2 regions of the Shinella zoogloeoides genome follow, and region 1 is predicted to be linked to the other one. Evidence: predicted binding sites of a transcription regulator. Region 1 holds the regulator's gene; the other holds the start of a gene.

Region 1 (7,674 bases):
CCGCCCGGCAGGTCGGCCTGGCGCATGCGCTCGGGCGCTTGCGGCAGGAACTGCGCGACCATGCCGCCGGCGCGCCAGCGATGACGGGCCTTGCCGGCTTCGTCCCGGTCGTAGAGTTCGGCTACGCCGAGGCGCACCTTGGTCGGGATCTGCTCCGACTGGCGGAAATAGACGCCGGCGATGTCCTCCAGCGTATGGCCGTCCAGCGGAACGATGCCCTGGTAGCGCTGGGTGTGCGCGCCCTGGTCGATGGTGAACGCGAGGATGCCCTGGCCGAGCAGCTCGTGCGGCTCCGTCTTGCCGGCGGCGACGGCAGCGTCGAGCGCGGCCTGGTCGAAACGGGCATAGGCGCGCACGTCCTCGGGCGCCGAGAAATCGGCGACGAGCAGGTCGACGGGGCCGTCGCCTTTGGTCTGGACGATCAGCTTGCCCTCGAACTTCAGTGATGTGCCGAGCAGCACGGTCAGCGTGATCGCCTCGGCCAGCAGCCGGGCGACGGGCGCCGGATAGTCGTGCCGGCCCAGAATGCCGTCGAGCAGGGGGCCGAGCTGCACCGCGCGGCCGCGCACGTCGAGACCTTCCACCTGGAACGGCAGAATATGATCGTCGCCGGCAAAGCCGGGCTCACCGAGTTTCAGGTCATTCTCAGCCATCATCGTCTGCTCCTTGCACGCCATGGGCGGCCGGGCCATGAGCCCGGTTGCTTCCGACCGGCGTTCTACCGTGATTGAGCGCTACCTGCCGCCGATCATTCCATACCGGGCGGACATGCGCCAGAGACAGCGCCTTGCGGCGCCTGCGTGGTCCCTAGATCGTGCCGCCGGCGGGCATTTTCAAGTCGGCGTCAGACGGCGCCGAAGCACCAGGCAAGGATCGACTTCTGCGCGTGCAGGCGGTTCTCCGCCTCGTCGAACACGACCGACTGCGAACCGTCAATCACCTCGTCGGTGACTTCCTCGCCGCGATGGGCCGGCAGGCAGTGCATGAAGAGCGCGTCCTCGTTCGCCCGCGCCATGAGCTGCTTGTTGACCTGATAGGGCTGGAAGATGTTGTGGCCGCGCGCCCGGTGCTCCTGGTTCATGGACACCCAGCAGTCGGTGACGATAAGGTCCGCGCCGTCGGCGATCGCTTCCGGATCATGGCCGAGCAGGATGTTGCCGCCATTGTCGCGCGCCCAGTTCAGGATCTTGTCGTCGGGCTCGGAGCCCATCGGCACGGCCATCCTCATGGTATAGCCGAAGCGGGCCGAGCCCTCGACGAAGGAGTGCAGCACGTTGTTGCCGTCGCCCATCCAGGAGAAGGTCTTGCCCTTGGTGGTGCCGCGATGCTCCTCGAAGGTCATGATGTCGGCCATGATCTGGCAGGGATGGGTAAGGTCCGTCAGCGCGTTGATGACGGGCACGGTGGCATGCTCGGCCAGTTCCAGCAGGCGGGCATGGTCCGTCGTGCGGATCATGATGGCATCGACATAACGCGACAGGACCTTGGCCGTGTCGCCGATCGTCTCGGCACGGCCGAGCTGCATTTCCGTGCCGGACAGGAACAGCGTCTCGCCGCCGAGCTGGCGCATGCCGACGTCGAAGGAGACGCGGGTTCGGGTGGAAGGCTTCTCGAAGATCATCGCAAGCATCTTGCCGGCGAGGGGCTTTGCTTCCGTGCCGGCCTTGCTGGCGGCCTTGCGGGAATGCGCATCGTCCATGATGACGCGGAGATCGCTTTCCGAAACGGCGGAAAGATCGAGAAAATGCTTGGCCATGATGTGTCCTGTCTGTCCCAGTCCCTGCTATGCCGCCTTGGAGGCGGCCGTCAGCTTTTCCGCTGCCCGCTCGATACGGGCGAGCCCCTCTCGCGCTTCTTCCGCTGTAACGGTCAGCGGCGGCATAATGCGCAGCACGTTGTCGCCGGCCGGCACGCCGAGTAGCTTTTCCGCGCGGATTGCCTTCAGCAGGTCGGCGACCGGTACCTTTGCCTTGATGCCAAGCAGCAGGCCCTCGCCGCGCACATCCTCGATGACCTCGGGGAAACGATCCTTCAGCGCGGCAAGTCCCTGGCGGAAGACGAGCGCGACGTCGCGCACATGCTCGAGGAAACCCTCTTCTAGGACGACGTCGAGCACGGCATTGCCGACGGCCATGGCAAGCGGGTTGCCGCCATAGGTGGAGCCGTGCGTGCCGGCGACCATGCCGGCGGCGGCCTCGTTCGTCGCAAGGCAGGCGCCAAGCGGGAACCCGCCGCCGATGCCCTTGGCGACGGCCATGATGTCGGGCGTGACGCCGGCCCATTCATGGGCGAAGAGGCGGCCCGTGCGGCCGACGCCCGACTGCACCTCGTCGAGGATGAGCAGCAGGCCGTATTCGTCGCAGAGCTGGCGCAGCTCCTGCATGAATTCCTTCGGCACCGGGCGGATGCCGCCCTCGCCCTGCACCGGCTCGATCAGGATCGCAGCCGTTTCCTCGGTGATCGCATCCTTGACGGCGCCGATATCGCCGAAGGGGACCTTGAGGAAGCCCGGCGCCTTGGGGCCGAAACCCTCGATATACTTTTCCTGCCCGCCGGCCGCGATGGTGGCGATCGTGCGGCCGTGGAAGGCGCCGTCGAAGGTGATGATGTGGTACTTGCCGGCATGGCCCTTGGCGAAATGATAGCGACGCGCCGTCTTGATCGCGCATTCCAGCGCCTCGGCGCCCGAATTGGTGAAGAACACCTTGTCCGCGAAGGTCGCTTCCGTCAGCCGGCGGCCGAGGCTTTCCTGGCCCGGGACCTCATAGAGGTTCGACAGATGCCAGACCTTGTCGGCCTGGTCCTTCAGCGCGGCGACGAGATGGGGATGGGCATGGCCCAGCGAATTGACGGCGACGCCGGCGGCAAAATCGAGATAGCGCTCGCCATCTTCGGCGATCAGCCAGACGCCCTCCCCGCGCGTGAACCGGAGCGGCGCACGCATATAGGTTTCATAGAGCGGCGCGGCATCGGCCATGGCGCGTATCCTCCGAAAAGAGATGCGGAAAAACGGGTCCCGTGCTTGACTTTTCCGGACACCAGAAAAATCAAAAGCCGCCTTTCGGCGGCATGCCGCACTATCGGCATTTCACCCCTCCATGTCAACAAAAGTGCATCCCGAAATATGGCTGAACCTGCCGCAAGGTGAGGATTCGCGGCACGCGCGGAAGGTGTCTCTATCGAGTCACACCAGACCAGCAAGTTGGGGAAAACTTAGAAATCGATTCGCGCCGATTCCCGCGACTCTTGTCACAGAGTCCCCCTGTCTCTAGGTTAAAGACCAATTACTAGACTGCATGCGGCGGAACTAGTCACCAAAAGAGTCAAGGCGTTCAGGTTCCGGACCCGTCCGGGACGCGATGAGGGATTCCCGCATTGCGAGCGCCGAGCGGAGACGAGAACATGAACTGGACAGACGAGCGGGTCGAGAAACTCAAGAAGCTCTGGGCCGAGGGCCTGAGCGCGAGCCAGATCGCTGCACAGCTTGGCGGCGTCAGCCGCAACGCGGTGATCGGCAAGGTTCACCGGCTGAACCTGCCGGGCCGCGCCAAGGCCGGCGGCACGCAGACGGCGTCACGCCCGAAGCGCCCGGCCGCGGCAACCCCGCGCCCGTCGAATTTCGCAGCCCGCCCGGCCGTGACGCGCACTGTCGCCCGGCCTGCCGGCAGCGCCCTTCCCAAGGAAGAGCTGGACACCGACTTCGAGACGCAGAGCGAGCAGCTTCCGGTTCCGGCCAACGGCAACAAGGTGGTCGTGCCGATGTCGCGCCGCCTGGAGCTGACCGAACTGACCGAGCGCACCTGCAAGTGGCCGATCGGCGACCCGCTGAACGACGACTTCCACTTCTGCGGCAACGAGTCCCCGGACAACTCGCCCTACTGCACCTACCACCAGCGCCTCGCCTACCAGCCCTCCGCCGAGCGGCGGCGGATGCGGTAACAACAGCGATCGTGGAATGAGATGCGGGCCCTTCGGGGCCCGTTTTCGTTATTGCCGTTGAGATGACCCAAAAACGCGAAACGGGCCCCGAAGGGCCCATTCCCGTCCTTGGGAGGAATTTCGGCGGCTCAGGTTTCCAGCGAATAGCCGGCGCCGCGGACGGTGCGGATGACGTCCTGCATGTTGGCGAAGTTGAGCGCCTTGCGCAGGCGCCCGACATGCACGTCGACGGTGCGCTCGTCCACATAGATGTCGTGGCCCCAGACACCGTCGAGAAGCTGCGAGCGGGAGAAGACACGGCCGGGCGAGGTCATCAGGAATTCCAGCAGGCGGAACTCCGTCGGCCCCAGGCGCACCTCGCGGGTGCGGCGGTGGACACGGTGCGTCTCGCGGTCGAGTTCGATATCGCCGCAGCGCAGCACCGTCGAGACGACCTCGGGCTTGGCCCTTCGCAGCATGGCACGGACGCGGGCGACGAGTTCCGGCGTCGAGAAGGGCTTTACCACATAGTCGTCCGCACCGGTGGCAAGGCCGCGCACGCGCTCGCTCTCCTCGCCGCGCGCCGTCAGCATGATGATCGGCAGGCGCTCCGTTTCCGGCCGCTGGCGCAGGCGCCGGCACAGTTCGATGCCGGAAACGCCGGGCAGCATCCAGTCGAGGATCAAAAGGTCCGGCATGCGCTCCTGCAGGCGCATCTCCGCCTCGTCACCGGAGAGGATCGTATCGACCTCGAAGCCTTCGGCCTCGAGGTTGTAGCGCAGGAGGACGCTGAGCGCCTCCTCGTCTTCCACGACGGCAATTCTCGGCACCATAAAGCGAACCTACTCTCTTTACTCGGAGACGTCGGCGGCAACGACGGACGTCGAGGTGTCGTCCTTCGGGCGCTCGCCTTCCGGCTGCGAGCCGGTCGCCATATAGTAGATGGTCTCCGCGATGTTGGTCGCATGGTCGCCGATACGCTCGATGTTCTTGGCGCAGAACAGGAGGTGCGTGCAGGGCGTGATGTTGCGCGGATCTTCCATCATGTAAGTGAGGAGTTCGCGGAACAGCGAGGTGTAGATCGCGTCGATCTCGTCGTCGCGCTCGCGGATGGCCTTGGCCTTCTCGATCGAGCGGGTGGCGTAGACGTCGAGCACTTCCTTGAGCTGCATCAGCGCAAGTTCGGCAAGATGCTCCAGGCCGCGGGCGAGCTTGCGGGGCATGCCCGAGCTCTGCACGGCGATGACGCGCTTGGCGGTGTTCTTGCCGAGATCGCCGACGCGCTCCAGCTCGGCGGCGATGCGGATGGCGCCCATGATCTCGCGCAGGTCCGCCGCCATCGGCTGGCGCTTGGCGATGGTGACGATGGCCTTGTCGTTGATCTGGCGCTCGGCATTGTCGAGGATGACGTCTTCCGAGATGACCTTCTGGGCCAGCGCCGCATCGGTGGTGACGAGCGCGCGGACGGAATCCGAAACCATCTGCTCGGCCGTGCCGCCCATTTCGGAGATGCGGCGGGAGAGGTACTTCAGTTCTTCGTCATAGATCGAAACGATATGGGTCGATGACATGTCTTTATCCTTGATGCGCTCGGATGGTCAGGGTTTTGGCGACGGTTGCGTCAGCCGAAGCGGCCCATGATGTAATCCTGCGTGCGCTGGTCGTCCGGGTTGGTGAACATCTTGTCCGTGTCGTTCTCCTCGACGAGATTGCCGAGGTGGAACATGGCGGTGCGCTGCGAGACGCGGGCCGCCTGCTGCATCGAGTGCGTCACGATGACGATGGTGAAGTTGGCGCGCAGCTCGTGGATCAGTTCCTCGACCTTGGCGGTCGCGATCGGATCGAGCGCCGAGCACGGCTCGTCCATCAGGATGACCTCGGGGCTGACGGCGACGGCGCGGGCGATGCACAGGCGCTGCTGCTGGCCGCCGGAAAGACCGGTGCCGCCTTCGTGCAGGCGATCCTTCACCTCGTTCCACAGGCCGGCCTTCTGCAGGCTCTGCTCGACGATGGCGTCCATGTCGGCCTTCGCCTTGGCAAGGCCGTGGATGCGCGGGCCGTAGGCGACATTCTCGTAGATCGATTTCGGGAAGGGGTTAGGCTTCTGGAAGACCATGCCGACGCGGGCGCGCAGTTCCACCACGTCGATCGACGGATCGTAGATGTCGTCCGTGTCGAGCGTGATCCGGCCGGTGACGCGGCAGCCGTCGATCGTGTCGTTCATGCGGTTCAGCGTGCGCAGGAAGGTGGACTTGCCGCAGCCCGACGGGCCGATCAGCGCCGTCACGGTGTTTTCGCGGACGTTCAGGTTGACGTCGTAGAGTGCGCGCTTGTCGCCGTAGTAGACCGAGACGTCCTTGCCGATCATCTTGTAGGAAATGTCGTTCATTTTCTTGTCCAGCGCTTTCTCGACTGCTGCTTCTGACATGATGTTCATCTGTCTATAACCTTCTACCAGCGCCGTTCAAAACGGCGGCGCAACAGGATTGCACCCACGTTCATGAGGATGAGGAAGATGAGGAGGATGATGATCGCTCCCGAGGTGCGCTCCACGAAGGCGCGTTCCGCCTCGTTAGCCCACATGTAGATCTGCACCGGCAGTGCCGTTGCGGGCTCAAGCGGCGTCGATGGAATATCGGCGACGAAGGCGACCATGCCGATGAGGAGCAGCGGCGCGGTCTCGCCGAGCGCATGCGCCAGGCCGATGATCGTGCCGGTGAGGATGCCGGGCATGGCGAGCGGCAGGACGTGATGGAACACGGTCTGCATCTTCGAGGCACCGAGGCCAAGCGCGGCCGAGCGGATCGACGGGGGCACGGCCTTCAGCGCCGCGCGGGTCGCGATGATGATCGTCGGCAGCGTCATCAGCGTCAGCACCAGGCCACCGACGAGGGCTGCCGAGCGCGGGAAACCGGCGAAGTTGACGAAGACCGCAAGGCCGAGCAGACCGTAGACGATCGACGGCACCGCGGCGAGGTTGTTGATGTTCACCTCGATGAGGTCGGTGAAGCGGTTCTTCGGGGCGAATTCCTCGAGATAGATCGAGGCGGCGACGCCGATCGGCAACGACAGCGCCAGCACGATCAGCATCATGTAGAGCGAGCCGATGGCGGCGACGCCGACGCCGGCGGCTTCCGGACGGCTCGATGCACCGTTGGTGAAGAGGCCCGTGTTGAAGTGCTTGGCGAACGCCCCGCTTTCGGCAAGCTGGTTCATCCAGCCGACCTGCTTGTCGGAGACCTTGCGGTTGTTCTCCGCCACGCCGAGGTCGATCTGGCCCTTGAAGGCCGAGTCGAGGTCGCCATGCGCCAGGAAAGTCACGTTCTGCGTGGTTCCGATGATCGAGGGATCGGCGGTGACGAGGTCGCGGAACTGGACGCGGACGCTGTCCGAGATCATGCCGCCCACGGCCTTCAGGCCGGCACGGTCGTCTTCGCTGACGCCGAGAACCTTGGCGAGCGCATTGCGGGCGACGACCGGATAGTTGGCCGAGACCAGCTTCTGGGGGTTCGAGGCGCGCTCATTATTCTTGTCGATGATTTGTTCGGAGAACTCGACCGGGATGGTGATCATCGTCTGCTGGAAAGCGGTGTAGCCCTTGGAAAACACCGAGAACAGCAGGAGGAACAGGAAGAGGAGGCCGAAGCCGATCGCGGCCATGCCGTAGAGGCGGAAGCGGCGCTCGGCGGCATAGCGGCGGCGAAGGCCGATATCGCGGCGTTCGGGGCTGGCGGCGATGCCTAGGGCGGGGCTCGT
Region 2 (7,674 bases), on a different replicon from region 1:
GCCCTGCGCGATCTGCGGCGCGGAGAATGTCTATCTCGACGAAGTGGTGCTCGACGACAAGGGCGGGCGGATGTTCGTCTGCTCGGACACCGACCATTGCGAGGAACGCTGCGCCAACGGCCATCGCGGGCACTTGGCGTATGACAAGGAGGCCGCCGAATGAGTCGTGCTCACCCCCCTCTGCCCTGCCGGGCATCTCCCCCTCAAGGGGGGAGATCGGCAAGCGGCAAAAACCTCACTCAGACAGCAACGTTAGAGATGGACGAAACGGTGCTCCACCCAATCTCCCCCCTTGAGGGGGAGATGCCCGGCAGGGCAGAGGGGGGTATTGCCGCCTCCCGCACCATGGAGGCTACCCGATGACCGACACCCCCCTTCTCAAGGTCCGCGACATCTCGAAATTCTATGGCGCACGCATCGGCTGCCAGAACGTCTCCTTTGATCTTTGGCCGGGCGAAGTGCTGGCCATCGTCGGCGAATCCGGCTCCGGTAAGACGACCCTGCTCAACTGCCTTGCCACCCGCCTGATGCCGACCTCCGGCTCGGTCGAATACCGCATGCGCGACGGCGGCATGCGCGACCTTTCCCGTATGAGCGAGGCGGAGCGTCGCTTCCTGATGCGCACGGACTGGGGCTTCGTGCACCAGAACCCGGCGGACGGCCTGCGCATGGCCGTGTCGGCCGGCGCCAATGTCGGCGAGCGGCTGATGGCGGTCGGCGAGCGGCACTACGGCAATATTCGCGAGACGGCCGGCAACTGGCTCGGCCGCGTCGAGATCAGCGTGGACCGTATCGACGACCAGCCGCGCGCCTTTTCCGGCGGCATGCGCCAGCGCCTGCAGATCGCCCGCAACCTCGTCACCTCGCCGCGCCTCATCTTCATGGACGAGCCGACCGGCGGCCTCGACGTCTCGGTGCAGGCGCGCCTGCTCGATCTCTTGCGCGGCCTCGTGCAGGATCTTGGCCTTTCGGCGATCATCGTCACGCACGACCTTGCCGTCGCCCGCCTTCTCTCCCACCGCATGATGGTGATGAAGGACGGCCTCGTCATCGAGCAGGGCCTGACGGACCGCGTGCTCGACGATCCGCGCGAAGCCTATACCCAGCTCCTCGTTTCCTCGATCCTGCAGGTTTGAAAGCATGATCCCGAAAAGTGGACCCCGGTTTTCGGACAAGACCATGCGTCAAAAGGAAAAATGACATGCCCACACCCCTCGTCGTTTCCGAAGTGGCGAAGAGCTTCACCATGCATCTTCGCGACGGCATCCGCCTGCCGGTGATGTCGAATGTCGCCTTCTCGGTGAAGGCAGGCGAATGCGTCGTGCTGGGCGGCCCGTCCGGCATCGGCAAGAGCTCGCTGCTCAAGATGGTCTATGGCAACTATGCCGTCGACAGCGGCCAGATCCTCGTCGAGCACGAGGGCAGGCTGCTCGATCTTGCCACCGCCGATCCGCGCACCATCCTTGCCGTCCGGCGCGGCACGCTCGGCTATGTCAGCCAGTTCCTGCGCACCGTGCCGCGAGTCGCGGCCGTCGATGTCGTCGCCGAGCCGTTGCAGGCCCGCGGCGTCGAGGCGGCGGAGGCCAAGGCCGCGGCCGAGACGATGCTGGCCCGGCTCAACCTGCCGCGCGAACTCTGGCAGCTTCCGCCCGCCACCTTCTCCGGCGGCGAGCAGCAGCGCGTCAACATCGCGCGCGGCTTCATCACCGACCACCGCATCCTCCTGCTCGACGAGCCGACCGCCTCGCTCGACGCGAAGAACCGCGCCGTCGTGGTGGACATGATCGCGGAAAAGAAAGCCGCCGGCGTCGCGCTGCTCGGCATCTTCCATGACGAGGACGTGCGCGAAAAGGTCGCCGACCGCATCATCGACGTCTCCGCTTTCTCGCCGCGAAAGGCCGCCGCATGACCCGGCTTTCCGAAACGCCGTTGATCCATCCGACGGCAACCGTCTCCGACACGGTGCTCGGCCGTTACACCGAGATCGACGAGAACTGCCGCGTCAGTGAGGCCGAGCTCGGCGACTATTCCTACCTGATGAACGGCACCTCCGTCTGGTGCGCGATCATCGGCAAGTTCGCCAACATCGCCGCCTCGGTGCGCATCAACGCGACCAACCATCCGATGTGGCGCGCCACCCTGCACCACTTCACCTACCGCGCCAACGACTACTGGCCGGATGCCGAGCAGGAGGCCGATTTCTTCTCCTGGCGGCGCGGGCATCGGGTGACGATCGGCCACGACGTGTGGATCGGCCACGGATCGACGATCCTGCCGGGTGTCACGATCGGCAACGGCGCTGTCATAGGCTCGGGCGCGGTCGTCACGAAAGACGTCGAACCCTACATGATCGTCGGCGGCGTCGCGGCGAAAGTCATTCGCGAACGTTTCCCGCGAAGCATTGCCGAACGCATGGAAAAACTCGCCTGGTGGGACTGGGATCACGCCCGGCTTCGCGCCGCGCTGGACGACTTTCGCAAACTTGACGCAGAAGCCTTCCTCAGCCGTCACGACGGCTGAGACCACCTTTCGAATGCCGGAATTCCAGGCCTGTGGACTGTTATTTTTCCGACACGAAAGTGACATCGCCCCTTCATCAACAGCGTTTAGAGCCAGTTCCGAAAACGACAGGACCCAACCCCGGGCCAAGTGTTAAGGAAGAGGGATCCGCCATGTTCCGACTGAAGAATATTACCCGCCGCTTCGGCGCGCGTGTCGCGGTCGCCGACGTGACCTTCGACATCCCGCAGGGCCAGATGGTCGGCGTCATCGGCCGCTCGGGCGCCGGCAAGTCCACCCTGCTGCGCATGATCAACCGCCTTGCCGATCCGAGCGAGGGCACGATCCATTTCAACGACGTGGAAGTCTCGTCACTGCGGGGCGCGGCCCTGCGCAACTGGCAGCGCGACTGCGCGATGATCTTCCAGCAGTTCAATCTCGTGCCGCGCCTGGACGTGCTGACCAACGTCCTGCTCGGCCGCCTCAACCACCGCTCGACGGCGCTCAGCATCCTCAATCTCTTCACCCGCGAGGAGCGCATCATGGCGATCGCGGCGCTGGAGCGGCTCGGCATCGAGCAGACCGCCCTGCAGCCGGCCGGCACGCTCTCGGGCGGCCAGCAGCAGCGCGTGGCGATCGCCCGGGCGCTGATGCAGAACCCGAAGATGCTGCTCGCCGACGAGCCGATCGCCTCGCTCGATCCGCTCAACGCCAAGATCGTGATGGACGCGCTGCGCGACATCAACGAGCGCGAGGGCATCACCGTCGTCACCAACCTGCACACGCTCGACACGGCGCGCGCCTATTGCGAGCGCATCATCGGCATGTCCGCCGGCCGCGTCGTCTTCGACGGCCCGGCGCGCGAGCTGGATGCCGAGGCGGTGCGCACGATCTACGGCACCGGCGCCGACGGCGCGGAAATCGACGAAAGCGTCACCTCTACGGCGATCCGCAACCCGGCCCGCCAGGACAACACCAAGGAATCCGCCAGCCCGACACCGCTGGCACTGGCTGGGCTCTGAGCCCCGCCGGGATCGCACGACCCGCGTAAAGGGTCAGACAACTTCCAGTCCGGCAAGGCCGGTCAACCAGGAGAAAGATCATGCTGAAGAAAGTTCTTCTCGGCGCCGTGGCGCTCATCGCGCTTGCCGGCCACGTCCAGGCCGAAGACCTCAAGGAATTCCGCGTCGGCATCATCGGCGGCGAGAACGAAGCCGACCGCCTGCGCAATTACCAGTGCCTCGGCGATCACCTGAAGGCCGAACTCGGCTTCGAGAAGGTCTCCTTCTTCCCGGCCGCCGACTATGACGGCGTCATCCAGGGCCTGCTCGGCGGCACGCTCGACTATGCCGAACTCGGCGCTTCCGGCTTTGCCAAGATCTACCTCGCCAAGGCAGACGCCGTCGAACCGATCCTGACGACCGTGCAGACCGACGGCTCGACCGGCTACCACTCGATCATGGTCGCCCGCAAGGATTCAGGCATCACCAAGCTGGAAGACCTGAAGGGCAAGAAGCTCGGCTTTGCCGATCCGGACTCCACCTCCGGCTACCTCGTCCCGCTCGTCACCCTGCCGGAATCGATCGGCGGCCCGGTCAAGGAATACTTCGCTGAAACCGGCTTCGGCGGCGGCCACGAAAACCTCGTACTCGAAGTGCTGAAGGGCACCTTCGACGCAGGCACGACCTTCGGCTCGGGCGTCGGCGAATGGAAGGACGGCTACACGTCCGGCAACCTGCACAAGATGGTCGAGAAGGGCATTCTCGACATGAACGATCTCGTCGAACTCTGGAAGTCGCCGCTGATCCCGAACGGCCCGATCGTCGTTCGCACCTCGATGGCCGACGAGACCAAGGCGAAGTTCAAGCAGTTCATGCTCGACCTGCCGAAGAAGGACGCCGCCTGCTTCTCCGCCGTCATGGGCGGTGACTTCACGGCGTTCACGGAAGTCAACGTCGACTTCTACAAGCCGATCATCGACGCCCGCAAGGCGACCATCGGCGGCTGATAGCCGCGGCGACATCGGCGCCGGCCGCATCCCGGCCGGCGCCTCCGTTTTTCCGGATGCCGAATTATCTGTGGCGTCCTTCGTACCCTGGCGGAAAAGTCCATGGCCATGAACACGCTTCACGACGGCTTCAGCGAGAAGGGCGCTCTGATCGAGCGGCACTGGCAGGAGCTGAATGCGCGCCGTCGCCTCTATACATGGCTGGGCCTTGCCATTCTTGCGCTCGCCCTTTCCGGTTCGCTCTGGTTCGCCAACGAGACGAATGCCGGCAAGTTCTTCGACCGCTTGCCCTATTTCTTCGATTTCATCGGCGACATGGTGCCGCGCGACGGCCTTGAGGTCTTCCGCGCGCTCTTCGACCTGCCGTCTCCCTATGACGATGGCAGCTTCAAGTACAATTACCCGGAAGGCCGGCTCTACATCACCGAGAGCCTCTACGTGCCGGAATATTTCCACAAGATGCTGGAGACGCTGAACATCGCGATCTTCTCCACCGTCATCGGCATGGTCTTCGGCTTCCTGCTCTGCTTCCTTGCGGCAAAGAACCTCGTCGCCAACCGCCTGCTACGCGGCTTCGTGCGCCGCTTCATGGAAATCCTGCGCGCCTTCCCGGAGGTCGTGCTCGCCGGGTTCTTCCTCGCCATCCTCTCGCTCGGGCCGCTGCCGGCCGTCATCGCCGTGTCGATCCACACGGTCGGCGCGCTCGGCAAGCTGTTCTTCGAGGTGGTCGAGAATGCCGACATGAAGGCGGAGGAGGGGCTTCGCGCGGTCGGCGCGAGCTGGGTCGAGCGCGTCTGGTTCGGCATCGTGCCGCAGGTCCTGCCGAACTTCATGAGCTACTTCCTGCTGCGCCTGGAGATCAACGTGCGCGCCTCGACCATCATCGGCGCCGTCGGCGGCGGCGGCATCGGCGAGTTGCTGCGCCTGTCCATCGGCCAGGGCCACCAGGCCAAGACGCTGGCGATCGTGCTGCTGCTGCTCGTCACCATCATCGCCGTCGACCAGTTTTCCGCCTGGCTGCGCCGCAAGCTCGTCGGCGACCATGCCTTCCGGCCTGCCCAATAGGAGTGCGCCATGACGACCCTCAATCCCGCCCAGATGGATGAGATCGCGGCACGCCACCCGGCCGTCTTCCACCGCTCGTTCTGGCAGCGCTTCCGCGTCGCCATCCTCACCGGCGCCTTCGTGCTCTATGCGCTCTACTGCTGGTGGTTCTTCGCCATCGGCCATGTGCTCGGCACGGCCAACTGGAACATCGCCGGCACCTATCTTGCCGACTGGGTGTCCTACGAGGTGCGGCCGGAAGTGACGATCGCGCCCGATGGCGCGATGAAGCTTACCTATCCGCGCTTCTCGCCGCTCGGGCCGAATGCCGAGCCCGACTGGGTGGAAATCGAGCGCGGGACGATGACCCGCACGACGCCGGCCGCAGGTACGGCGACCACCACCGCCAAGAAGCCCGCATCGATGGGCTTCATGGGCGAGGGCGCCGTGGTAGGCGGCTCAGCCGCCGCCATCGAAAACCTGGCGGCCGCAACGACGCGGGAAGAGGAGGTCGTCAAACGCGCGAGGATCACCCTCAACTCCTCGACGAGCGTCGAGGTCGTGCCGGACCGCGTGACGGTGCGGCATGCCGGGGAAATGCTGGCCGTCGATCTCGACGGCGCCGACATGAAAGTCGAGGGCGCGCTGCCAGTCTGGGCGACGCAGAAGGCGCCGGGTGAGAAGATCACACTTTCCTTCGGCTTTGCCGGCTGGGGCGAGATCGAGGCTGATGATATCAGCATCCGCAAGCGCTTCCTTGGCTGGGCGAATTTCCTGTTCGACACGAACTCGCCGTTCCATGGCAAGTCGACATCGCAGGTCGTCTCGCTGATTACGTCGGGCGAGCGCATCGATCCCAAACAGTCGAACCTCTCGCTCGCCTGGGACAATATCCTCTACAATGCGGAATGGCAGCATCTCGACGTCTGGACCAAGCTGCTCCAGACGATCGTCATGGCCTTCGTCGGCACGCTTTTCGCCATGCTGCTTGCCTTCCCGCTCGCCTTCCTCGCGGCACGCAACATCACGCGCAACTGGATTTCCAACCAGGTGACGAAGCGGCTCTTCGATTTCCTGCGCTCGGTCGATATGCTCATCTGGGCGCTGTTCTTCACCCGCGCCTTCGGCCCCGGACCGCTCGCCGGCATGTCGGCGATCTTTTTCACGGATACCGGCACACTCGGCAAACTCTATTCCGAGGCGCTGGAGAATATCGACGACAAGCAGCGTGAGGGCGTGAAATCAGTCGGCGCGGCGCCCATCGCCGTGCAGCGTTACGGCGTGCTGCCGCAGGTCATGCCGCTCTTCGCCTCGCAGGCGCTTTACTTCTGGGAATCGAACACCCGTTCTGCCACCATCATCGGCGCGGTCGGCGCGGGTGGTATCGGCCTGAAACTGTGGGAGGCGATGCGCACCAATTCGGATTGGGAGAACGTTGCCTATATGGTGCTGCTGATCCTCATCGTCGTCTTCGTCTTCGACGGCATATCGAATGCGCTGCGCTCGCGCCTGATGGGCAAGCCGGCGCACTGATATCGTGGTGGCGGCATGATGCTGCCACACGAATCCCCTTATGGTCGCGCGCCGCCTTCCGGCGGCGTCGATAGACTTTTACAGGAATGAGCCCTTGCGTTACGCCCTCTATTTCACCCCGCCCGCAAGCGACCCGTTGACCCTTTCCGCCCAGCGCTGGCTGGGGCGCAATGCGTTTACGGGCGCCGCTCTGGAGCAGCCGACCGTAGCTGGCTTCGATGCCGCTGCGCTCGCGGGCCTGACGGCGGACCCACGCCGTTATGGCTTCCACGCCACGCTCAAGGCACCGTTCACGCTTTCGGAAGGCCGCAGCGAAGCCGAGCTCATCGCCGAGATCGGCCGTTTCGTCGCCGAGACCGATGCGTTCGACATTCCCGAAGTCGTCGTCGGCCGCCTCGGCTCCTTCTTCGCGCTGGTGCCCGGCGACCATTGCGATGCGCTGCAGGGTTTCGCAGCCGAGGTGGTGCGCCGTTTCGAGCGCTTTCGCGCGCCGCTGAGTTCCGCCGACATCGCCCGCCGCAAGCCGGACGAACTGAACGCGGACGAACGCCAGAACCTCGTGCAGTGGGGTTATCCCTACGTCTTCGACG

Evidence for each region. Region 1 encodes PhoB, which activates phosphate uptake and scavenging genes when phosphate is short. Its sites were predicted from a motif close to TGTCATNNANCTGTCAT; they were not measured.
Region 2: a site for PhoB is predicted at 2,581-2,597, ahead of phnC (phosphonate ABC transporter ATP-binding protein). Genes of this name have one in related genera too.

Annotation. Positions count from the first base shown of each region.
Region 1 covers NZ_CP132311.1:101,815-109,488, reverse strand. Annotated here, with positions in the region: gene Q9316_RS01425 (Hsp33 family molecular chaperone) at 1-653, opposite strand, end outside; gene argF (ornithine carbamoyltransferase) at 845-1,756, opposite strand; gene Q9316_RS01415 (aspartate aminotransferase family protein) at 1,784-2,977, opposite strand; gene Q9316_RS01410 (GcrA family cell cycle regulator) at 3,403-3,939, shown strand; gene phoB (phosphate regulon transcriptional regulator PhoB) at 4,068-4,751, opposite strand; gene phoU (phosphate signaling complex protein PhoU) at 4,770-5,489, opposite strand; gene pstB (phosphate ABC transporter ATP-binding protein PstB) at 5,540-6,355, opposite strand; gene pstA (phosphate ABC transporter permease PstA) at 6,370-7,674, opposite strand, start outside.
Region 2 covers NZ_CP132312.1:134,385-142,058, reverse strand. Annotated here, with positions in the region: gene Q9316_RS21130 (alpha-D-ribose 1-methylphosphonate 5-phosphate C-P-lyase PhnJ) at 1-163, shown strand, start outside; gene phnK (phosphonate C-P lyase system protein PhnK) at 360-1,136, shown strand; gene phnL (phosphonate C-P lyase system protein PhnL) at 1,202-1,909, shown strand; gene Q9316_RS21115 (DapH/DapD/GlmU-related protein) at 1,906-2,520, shown strand; gene phnC (phosphonate ABC transporter ATP-binding protein) at 2,673-3,521, shown strand; gene phnD (phosphonate ABC transporter substrate-binding protein) at 3,602-4,507, shown strand; gene phnE (phosphonate ABC transporter, permease protein PhnE) at 4,610-5,572, shown strand; gene phnE (phosphonate ABC transporter, permease protein PhnE) at 5,582-7,084, shown strand; gene Q9316_RS21090 (DUF1045 domain-containing protein) at 7,179-7,674, shown strand, end outside.